3 regions of the Pseudomonas phytophila genome follow, and region 2 is predicted to be linked to each of the others. Evidence: predicted binding sites of a transcription regulator. Region 2 holds the regulator's gene; each other region holds the start of a gene.
What was found. Region 2 encodes sigma-54, which starts transcription at its own class of promoters, with help from an activator protein. Its sites were predicted from a motif close to ANTGGCATNNANNTTGCTNT; they were not measured.
Positions count from the first base shown of each region.

Region 1: K3169_RS15435 (ammonium transporter) is a predicted target of sigma-54. The motif match lies at 1,956-1,975, and genes of this name have one in related genera.
Region 3: glnK (P-II family nitrogen regulator) is a predicted target of sigma-54. The motif match lies at 1,840-1,859, and genes of this name have one in related genera.

Region 1 is NZ_CP081201.1:3,401,865-3,405,145, forward strand. It holds gene K3169_RS15430 (DUF1989 domain-containing protein) at 1-63, shown strand, start outside; gene K3169_RS15435 (ammonium transporter) at 507-1,826, opposite strand; gene K3169_RS15440 (helix-turn-helix transcriptional regulator) at 2,311-3,015, opposite strand; gene K3169_RS15445 (NAD(P)-dependent alcohol dehydrogenase) at 3,018-3,281, opposite strand, start outside.
Region 2 is NZ_CP081201.1:1,250,806-1,254,086, forward strand. It holds gene ptsN (PTS IIA-like nitrogen regulatory protein PtsN) at 1-304, opposite strand, end outside; gene hpf (ribosome hibernation-promoting factor, HPF/YfiA family) at 317-625, opposite strand; gene K3169_RS05435 (RNA polymerase factor sigma-54) at 757-2,250, opposite strand; gene lptB (LPS export ABC transporter ATP-binding protein) at 2,436-3,161, opposite strand; gene lptA (lipopolysaccharide transport periplasmic protein LptA) at 3,162-3,281, opposite strand, start outside.
Region 3 is NZ_CP081201.1:135,606-138,886, forward strand. It holds gene K3169_RS00655 (ammonium transporter) at 1-1,263, opposite strand, end outside; gene glnK (P-II family nitrogen regulator) at 1,296-1,634, opposite strand; gene K3169_RS00665 (accessory factor UbiK family protein) at 2,053-2,316, shown strand; gene K3169_RS00670 (PLP-dependent cysteine synthase family protein) at 2,551-3,281, opposite strand, start outside.

The DNA of each region.
Region 1 (3,281 bases), 2.2 Mb from region 2:
CGCGCGCACGTGGCTGCCAGTACCGTGGCGTACGATCCAGACAAACTCCGGGTTCGTAGCTGAAGTCTTTCCATCGGTTAAAGGCGCCAGTGCAGGATGTATCTTGCACTGGCGCTTTTTTCTTTTAATTGGAAAGGAGGGGGCGTGCAGCTGCGTCCCCCTCAGAGCCATAGCTTTCTTCATCGTCAGAAATGCCGCCTTCCCGGATGAATCCGGTCCCACAGGGATCGCGTTGGATTTGAGGTTGGCACATACCCCGTGGGAGCGAATTCATTCGCGAAGAGGCCGTTACATCCACAACCTCTTTATCGTCAGGAATGCCGCCTTCCCGGATGAATCCGGTCCCACAGGATCGCGTTGGTGCAAACCCCGTGGGAGCGAATTCATTCGCTCATGCATACACTTTTGCAGGGCAATCAAGACAATGATTGTGCAGCAATGCCGAATCGAAAGCAGTCGGGCTTAATACCTTCAGCCCGACCATCAACCCCGAATAATCCTGAGACTCAGTTCGAGTATTTGTACCCGACCTCGCCGTGCGCTGCCAGGTCCAGGCCATCCACTTCAGCATCCTCGTCGACCCGCAAGCCACCGCACAGCATCGCAGCGATCTTGAATGCCACCAGGCTGCTCACCGCCGAGAACACGATGCTGAACAGCAACGCGCCGCCATTGACCATCAACTGACTGATGAGGTCACGGCCTTCAGCAAATCCTTGACCACCCAACGCTGTCATGGCAAATACCGGGGTCAAAAGCCCACCCAGAATACCCGCGACTCCGTGTACGCCAAATACGTCGAAGGCGTCGTCCAGGCCCAGCATCGGTTTGAGTTTTTCCACCGACCAGACACACAGAGGGCCTGCGATGAAGCCAAGGACGATGGCGCCCATGGGCCCGACGAAACCGCATGCCGGGGTAATTGCCACCAGACCCGCGATAGAGCCCGATACCGCACCGAACAGACTTGGTCGGCCACGGTGTTTCCATTCCACAAGCATCCAGCCCAGCGCACCGGCACAGCTGGCCAGCATGGTATTGACCATCACCAGCATGGCGAAACCATTGACGGCCAGCACGCAGCCACCGCAGAAACCCAGCCAGCCAACCCACAACAGTGAACCGCCGGTCATGGTCATCGTCATGTTGTGCGGTGCCAGCGCTGAGGTGCCGAAACCGCGTCGCCGACCGATCAGCCAGGCACCGACCAGCGAGGCAATACCGACATTGAGATGCACGACGTTACCGCCGGCAAAATCCTGCACGCCCAGACTGAACACCCAGCCACCGCCCCATGCCATGTGCGCCATGGGAATGTAATTAATGGTGATCCACACCGCCATGAACACCATCACCGCTGCAAACTTCATGCGTTCGGCAAATGCACCGACAATAATTGCCGGTGTAATGGCGGCAAACAGCAACATGAACAGAAAGTACAAATACTCAGGAATGGTCCCCACCGCTGTATGAATGGTTACGCCCTGCAAAAACAACTTGTCGAAGTTGCCAATGATTGCATTCAGCGAGCCGCCGTCGCCAAACACCAGACTGTAGCCATACACGGCAAAAATGACCGACATCAAGGCCGCCGTGCAGAACACCTGCATCATCACCGATAGCACATTCTTGGTTCTGGCCATACCACCGTAGAACAGCGCAAGGCCGGGCAACGTCATCAACAACACGACCAGCGAACACAGCGCCACAAACGCTGTGTCACCCGTGTTGATCACTGGCGTAGCTTCATCGGCATACCCTGAAGAGCAAGCCACAACAAGAGGGAGGCCGCAGATGGCGCGGCCTGTGCGAGTAAGGCGGATCATGGCTGAGTATCTCCAGAGGTCAGGAATTTCGCTGGCACGACCCTGCAGGGCAGAGTTCGTCAGCGCTTGGATTTACGCCTCAGGGTGAAATTATTCATTCCCTTTGAGTAAATTAGTTTCCTGTAAGGAATAGCAATTTGCTTGCCATTCCCGCCTTGGTCAGTGGCGCGGATCGACGTTATTGCCGAGAACTCGGCGTTTGCCTGTTGTGAGGAAAGGTTTTTGTTTGCAGCAGGTGCTGGATGCCAACAACGGCAATTATGCAGGCTGGGAATATGCACTGTTACTGCACACTTTCTCGAGTCGAGCGCTTTTATGGCTATATGCACAATGGGGTATTGCCAAGACATTCCCAAGTGTCGATCGCCTGCCTGTATGTTGCGACTTATCCAAAAATAGCAGCTACATATTTGCTAATTTCTTCTACTGCCAAAACAGGCTGTATGAAAATGCTCAAACAGACGAGGTGGTCAGCCGCCCACGATCAGCACGCCTCCCCACGTTCGTTACAAGGCAAAATGTCCAGGGCACGCCATTCCTTGATCATCTGGCGGCGATTGCGGGAGTAGCGTTCTGCAAGCACTTCAACGTGTGTCACGTTATCCAGGTCTATCATGCGAAATTTGCCGTCAGCCTCGCACCAGGCTGCTACTGAACGCCGGTTTTCAATAAACCCCAACATGATTGGCCAGATGATCTGGTCCATATCGGGTGCATGTGTGATCGACAACGTGATACGCAGCTTGCACTGGTTGCGCAGGGCACGGCGAATCTCGCTCAAGTCGATGGGTGTGGCATGGGATGCAGGGCCGCTGACGTAAAATGTTTCATCGTCGAAGGCCGGTCGCATGTCCGGAGGCAGGACAGCGTTAATCTTCGCTAATGCGTTTTTAACGGCGAAGGCAAACTTGTCGTCGGTATGACGACTGACCCATAAAGCGCCGGTTACCAGTGCCTGTATTTCTTCCTCCGTAAATGAGAGCGGAGGCAGAAGAAACCCCGGCTTGAGCACGTATCCCAAGCCAGGTTCGCCCTCAATCTCGGCCCCCATGCCCTGCAATGTCAGAACATCGCGGCGTATGGTGCGAAGCGATACTCCCAGCTCTTGAGCGAGTGTTCGTCCTGATACCGTTCTGCGATGACGCCGAAGCACTTGCATCAGCTCAAACAAACGATCACTTCTGGCCATAGCTACCCTATCTCGTTAACCATCTCGATGACGGCCTTACCGCCAGGTTTGCGACCGTTTTCGATGTCCCCGATCAGTTGTATAGCATCGTGTAGGGCCACAGATATGCCTATCGGGATTCTGAAGCTTCCTGCACTGGCAGCCTTGGCGAGCTTATCCAGAATTTCTGCTCGGGGCGATCCGATGATGGGTTTGAGTCGGCGATCAAAGATCGCTCGAATAAACTTGCCAGGGCCTGGGTTCAGATCCAGAAACACCCCTCCCGG
Region 2 (3,281 bases):
ACAGCAGGTCAACGGGGGCGCCATCGATAGCGTCGAAATCTACAGGAGCGTTCAGGTGCAACAACGCGCTGATAGGAGATTCACACCCCTTCAAGCGACAATGCGGAATGGCGATGCCATTACCAAAGCCGGTAGAACCTAGCTTTTCACGGGCGATAAGACTCGAAAACACGTCGTCCGAATCCAGATCAGGCACTTCTTTGCCGATCAGGTTGGCAATTTGTTCGAGGACTTTTTTCTTGCTGCCGCCCGGCACGTTCACGAGTGAACGGCCGGGGGTCAGGATATTTTCTAGTCGGATCATGTTTTGGGGGTATCAGCGAGCCGTTGCACCCTGAAGGAGGCTTAGCTGTTTTTCCTTATGCTTGAGCAGTTGTCTATCCAGCTTGTCGGTCAAAAGGTCGATTGCCGCGTACATGTCATCATGTTCCGCATTGGCGACGACCTTTGAGCCGGGGATGTGCAGGGTGGCTTCGATTTTCTGCTTGAGCTTCTCGACCTCCATGATGACCTGCACATTAGTGATCTTGTCGAAGTGGCGCTCCAGTCGTCCGAGTTTTTCGGTGATGTAGTCGCGTAGGGCGTCGGTCACATCCAGTTGATGTCCACTGATGTTGACTTGCATACCGCTTTCTCCTTATTGCCAGTGCATAAAGAGGCAGGCGTTTGCCTGCCACTGGAACGCTGTGGCTAGCAACCGGGTTGTGTAGAAACCGCCTCGGGCCAACGCTCGCACGGTTGCTACGGTACCTCTCGTCACATCAGTCGCTTGCGTTCACTCGACGGCGCAATGCCAAGAGATTCGCGGTATTTGGCTACTGTGCGACGGGCTACTTGAATGCCTTGTGCCTCCAGTAAACCAGCGATCTTGCTGTCACTCAACGGCTTTTTCTGATTTTCCGCTGCAACCAGTTTTTTGATGATCGCCCGAATGGCTGTGGATGAACATTCACCGCCCTCGGAGGTGCTTACATGGCTCGAGAAGAAATATTTCAACTCGTAAATACCACGGGGGGTATGCATGAATTTCTGCGTGGTTACACGAGAAATGGTCGACTCATGCATGCCTACGGCCTCTGCAATGTCATGCAGGACCAGTGGCTTCATCGCCTCATCGCCATACTCAAGAAAGCCGCGCTGGTGCTCGACGATCTGTGTCGCCACTTTCATCAGGGTTTCATTGCGGCTCTGCAGGCTTTTGATGAACCAGCGTGCTTCTTGCAGCTGATTGCGCATGAAGGTGTTATCGGCGCTGGTATCAGCGCGGCGGACAAACCCGGCGTATTGCGGATTCACACGCAGGCGTGGGACCGATTCCTGATTGAGCTCAACCAGCCACCGCTCGTTGTCCTTGCGCACAATGACGTCCGGTACCACATACTCAGCTTCGGTGGACTCGATTTGCGAACCCGGGCGAGGGTTGAGGCTTTGCACCAGTTCGATGACCTGGCGCAGTTCATCTTCCTTGAGCTTCATGCGGCGCATGAGCTGCGAGTAGTCGCGGCTCCCCAGCAGGTCGATGTAGTCACTGACCAGGCGCTGTGCTTCGCTGAGCCAACGGGTTTTTGCAGGTAGCTGACGCAGTTGCAGCAGCAGGCATTCGCTAAGGTTGCGCGCGCCGATGCCGGCGGGTTCAAACTGCTGGATGCGGTGGAGCACGGCTTCAATCTCGTCGAGCTCGATATCAAGCTCGGGATCGAAGGCGTCGAGGATTTCTTCCAGCGTCTCGTCCAGATAACCCTGATTGTTGATGCAGTCGATCAGCGTCACGGCGATCAGGCGATCGGTGTCGGACATCGGCGCCAGATTCAACTGCCAGAGCAAATGGCTTTGCAGGCTCTCACCGGCAGAAGTGCGAGTGGTGAAGTCCCATTCGTCATCGTCGTTGCTGGGCAGGCTGCTGGCGCTGGTTTGGTAGACGTCTTCCCACGCGGTGTCGACGGGCAGCTCGTTGGGGATGCGCTCGCTCCAGTCGCCCTCCTCAAGGTTGTCCACAGTAGGCGCCGGCTCCTGATAAGTCGGCTCCTGGACATCAGGATTAGGTTTCTGCTCGACGTTGTCAGCCAGTGGATCAGCGTTGTCGAAATCGTCGCCTTCTTCCTGGCGTTCCAGCATAGGGTTCGACTCCAGTGCCTCCTGGATCTCCTGTTGGAGGTCCAGTGTCGACAATTGGAGTAAGCGGATGGCCTGTTGCAGCTGCGGCGTCATCGTCAGCTGCTGGCCCATTCTCAAGACTAGCGATGGTTTCATGGCTGGGGCTTAACACCTTATTCGCCGGCGCACATGCGCCATCCACTACCGAGCGCCTGGGCGCGTACATAAGCAAATTATATGCCTGAAACTGAAGTGTTTGCCTAGGGGATGCTGGCATTTAATAACCATCAGCACCAACAACCAGGCATGCCCGCCTTTAAAGCCGGGCACCGCAGTTCTTTTTACAGGCGGAACTCGTGACCGAGGTAGACCTCTTTCACCAACTGATTTGCGAGAATGGTTTCCGAGTCGCCTTCGGCAATTAGCTGCCCGTCATTGACGATGTAGGCTGTCTCGCAGATGTCCAGAGTTTCACGAACGTTGTGATCGGTGATCAGCACGCCGATGCCCTTGGCTTTCAGATGGTGGATGATCTGTTTGATATCGCCTACGGAAATCGGGTCCACACCTGCGAATGGTTCGTCGAGCAGGATGAATTTCGGTGAGGTAGCAAGTGCGCGTGCGATTTCTACGCGGCGGCGCTCACCACCAGACAGGCTCATGCCCATATTGTCGCGGATATGGGTGATGTGGAACTCCTGCAGCAGGCTTTCCAGCTCCTTGCGGCGTCCATCCCGGTCCAGTTCCTGACGGGTCTCGAGAATCGCCATGATGTTGTCGGCTACCGACAACTTGCGAAAGATCGAGGCTTCCTGTGGCAGGTAGCCAATACCGGCACGTGCACGGCCGTGCATGGGCTGGTGGCTTACATCCAGGTCGTCGATCAACACTCGCCCCTGATCCGCCTGAACCAGGCCGACAATCATGTAAAAGCAAGTGGTCTTGCCAGCGCCGTTAGGCCCCAGCAATCCAACGATCTGGCCGCTTTCGATGGACAGGCTCACATCGCGAACGACCTGACGGCCCTTGTAGCTCTTAGCCAAATGCTGGGCTTTCAGCGTCGCCATTTACTGGGCCTTCTGCTGGTCGGTTTTCTTTTTCGGCTGGATAACCATGTCAATACGCGGACGTGGCGTGGTCACCTTGCTGCCGCCATTGGCACGACCAGCACTGACGATCTGCTTGAC
Region 3 (3,281 bases), 1.1 Mb from region 2:
ACCCATAACAGCGTCCAGCACCTTGAGGATGATGAAGGTCACGATCGCGGTGTAGATGATCGTGAAGCCGACGCCTTTGCACTGAATCCAGACTTGGGCTGCGATGTCAGTCACGGTGCCGAAGCCGCCCAGAGCAGGGGCTGCGAACACGCCAGTCAGGATTGCGCCGATGATGCCGCCGATGCCGTGAACGCCGAAAGCATCCAGGGAGTCGTCGTAGCCCAGCTTGCGCTTGAGGCTGGTGGCGCAGAAGAAGCAGATCACGCCTGCAGCCAGACCGATGATCAGGGCGCCCATTGGGCCAACAGTACCGGCAGCCGGAGTGATGGCAACCAGGCCAGCAACCACGCCCGAAGCGATACCCAGTGCGCTTGGCTTACCGTGGGTCAGCCACTCGGCGAACATCCAGCCCAGAGCAGCAGCGGCGGTCGCGATCTGGGTAACCAGCATCGCCATGCCTGCAGTGCCGTTGGCGGCCGCAGCGGAACCGGCGTTGAAGCCGAACCAGCCTACCCAGAGCATTGCCGCGCCGATCAGGGTGTAACCCAGGTTGTGCGGAGCCATTGGAGTGGTAGGGAAGCCTTTACGCTTGCCCAGTACCAGGCACGCAACCAGACCCGCCACACCCGCGTTGATGTGAACCACGGTGCCGCCTGCGAAATCCAGGACTCCCCAGTCCCACATCAGGCCGCCGACGCCGCCCCAGACCATGTGCGCGATTGGCGCGTAGACCAGAGTGAACCAGATAGCCATGAAGATCAGCATCGCGGAGAACTTCATGCGTTCTGCGAAAGCACCGACGATCAGGGCTGGAGTGATGATGGCGAAGGTCATCTGGAAGGTGACGAACACCGCTTCAGGGAACAGTGCAGCAGCGCCGGTGATGCTGGACGGCGTGATGCCTGCCAGGAACGCTTTGCCCATACCGCCGAAGAAGGAGTTGAAGTTGACGACGCCTGCTTCCATACCGGTAGTGTCGAACGCAATGCTGTAGCCGTAAACGACCCACAGGATGCTGATGAGGCCGGTGATGGCGAAACACTGCATCATCACAGAAAGAATGTTTTTCGAGCGGACCATGCCGCCGTAGAACAGCGCAAGACCAGGGATGGTCATGAACAGCACTAAGGCTGTCGAGGTCAGCATCCAGGCGGTGTCACCTGAGTTGAGTACTGGGGCTGCCACTTCGTCTGCCGCCATGGCCAAGCCAGGGGTTACGAGGGACAACAGGGCTCCTAGCCCTGCGAATTGACGCAGAGTCATATTGTTTTCTCCTGGGGCGTTGGGTTGGCGGCTTAGATTGCGTCGGTATCGGTTTCGCCGGTACGGATGCGAATTGCCTGTTCCAGATTCACAACAAAGATCTTGCCGTCACCAATCTTGCCGGTGTTGGCTGCTTTGGTTATCGCCTCGATAACGCGATCCAGATCCTTATCGTCAATGGCAACATCGATCTTCACCTTGGGAAGGAAGTCGACTACATATTCCGCACCGCGATACAGCTCGGTGTGGCCTTTCTGACGTCCGAAGCCTTTGACTTCAGTAACGGTGATGCCCTGCACGCCGATTTCGGACAGCGACTCGCGCACGTCGTCCAGTTTGAACGGCTTGATGATGGCAGTGACTAGCTTCATGAAACTTTCTCCCGAATTGGTGGACTTGCCCCAGGAAAACAAACCCGACTCAAGTCTAAGCGCAGTGCCTGGCTTTGTAACGCATCGGTCGCCTGAAGGAGGTCCGACCAACCCCAGAAAACCGCTTTTGACGAAACATTCCCCGCTCCGCCTGCCGCACTGTAATCGTCAACGCGACTGCATCAGTGCATGGGTCATCAGCGACTAAGCAGAAAGCTTGCCATCTCCTGATTTTTCATTGAATACAGGCCCTTGATCCCTGTTTAAGGCACCGGAGCCGCCCGGCGAAGTGCGTCGGCGCACAACTAAAGTGCGTCCGTGCACGCGCTGGTGCGCCATTATCGTGCGTCCGCCTTCGCTGGAAATGACTATAGACGCTCCGTGCTACACTGCCGCTTATCTGAAACCGGAGGTAGACATGCTCGCGCCCAAAGCTTTTCTCGATGCCCTGAGCGGCCACGCCTCGCGCTTGTTCAATGGCGAAACACCGATCCCGCGTAATGAATTTGAAACCCAGTTCAAAGCCTTGCTGCAAAGCGGCTTCAGCAAACTGGATCTGGTCAGTCGGGAAGAATTCGACAGCCAGATGGCCGTCCTCGCCCGCACCCGTGCCCGCCTCGAAGCGCTGGAGGCAAAGGTTGCGGAGATGGAAGCGAAGCTGAACCCGCCTGTGGGTGAGTAAATAGCGCCGAGTGTGTGGGCTGTGCCCTTATACCTGATTTGGAATGATGTTCTTGTGGGAGCGAGGCTTGCCCGCGATAAGGCTGGACGCGGTTCACTTTAGATCGCGTCCAGCCTTATCGCGGGCAAGCCTCGCTCCCACAGGGATTTGCATTTGCTGTACGACAGCTTGTTGTCAGGATAGAAGGGAAATTTCCTGCAGACACAAATTGGTGCATACCTTGTGAGCAGGAACTCACCCCGCAACCAACAACCGCTCCAGCCGTTTCGTATACGGCGAAAGATCACCAATGGTGCGTGCGACCCATTCAGGGTCGTAATAGGTGTCCAGATAGCGCTCGCCGCTGTCGCACATCAGGGTCACCACTGAACCCTTCAAGCCCTGCTCCTGCATGTCCAGCGCTACCTTCAGCGCGCCCCAGACGTTGGTCCCCGTCGAACCGCCCGGTTTCTTGCCGATCAGCTTTTCCAGCCAGCCAAGGGTGGCAATGCTGGCTGCATCGGGGATTTGCAGCATGTCGTCGATGACCCCCGGCAAGAACGACGCTTCTACTCTGGGTCGCCCGATGCCCTCGATACGGCTGCCCTTGAGGCTGATCAGGCTTGTATCGCCGCTGCGGTAGCTGTCGTAGAACACCGAATTCTCCGGGTCGACGACGATCAGTCTGGTGGCATGGCCCTTGTAGCGTATGAACCGGCCAATGGTCGACGACGTACCGCCCGTTCCTGCGCTCATCACAATTGCGGTCGGGACGGGATGTTCTTCGCCACTCAACTGATCAAAGATGCTGTCAGCAATGTTGTTATTACCTCGCCAGTCCGTAGCCCGTTCCGCGTAAGTGAACTGATCCATGTAATGACCGTTGTCGAGGCGAGCCAACCGCTCTGCTTCGGGGTACATGTCGCAGGATTGCTCCACGAAATGGCAGCGCCCGCCGAGCATCTCGACCTGCTGGATTTTCCTGC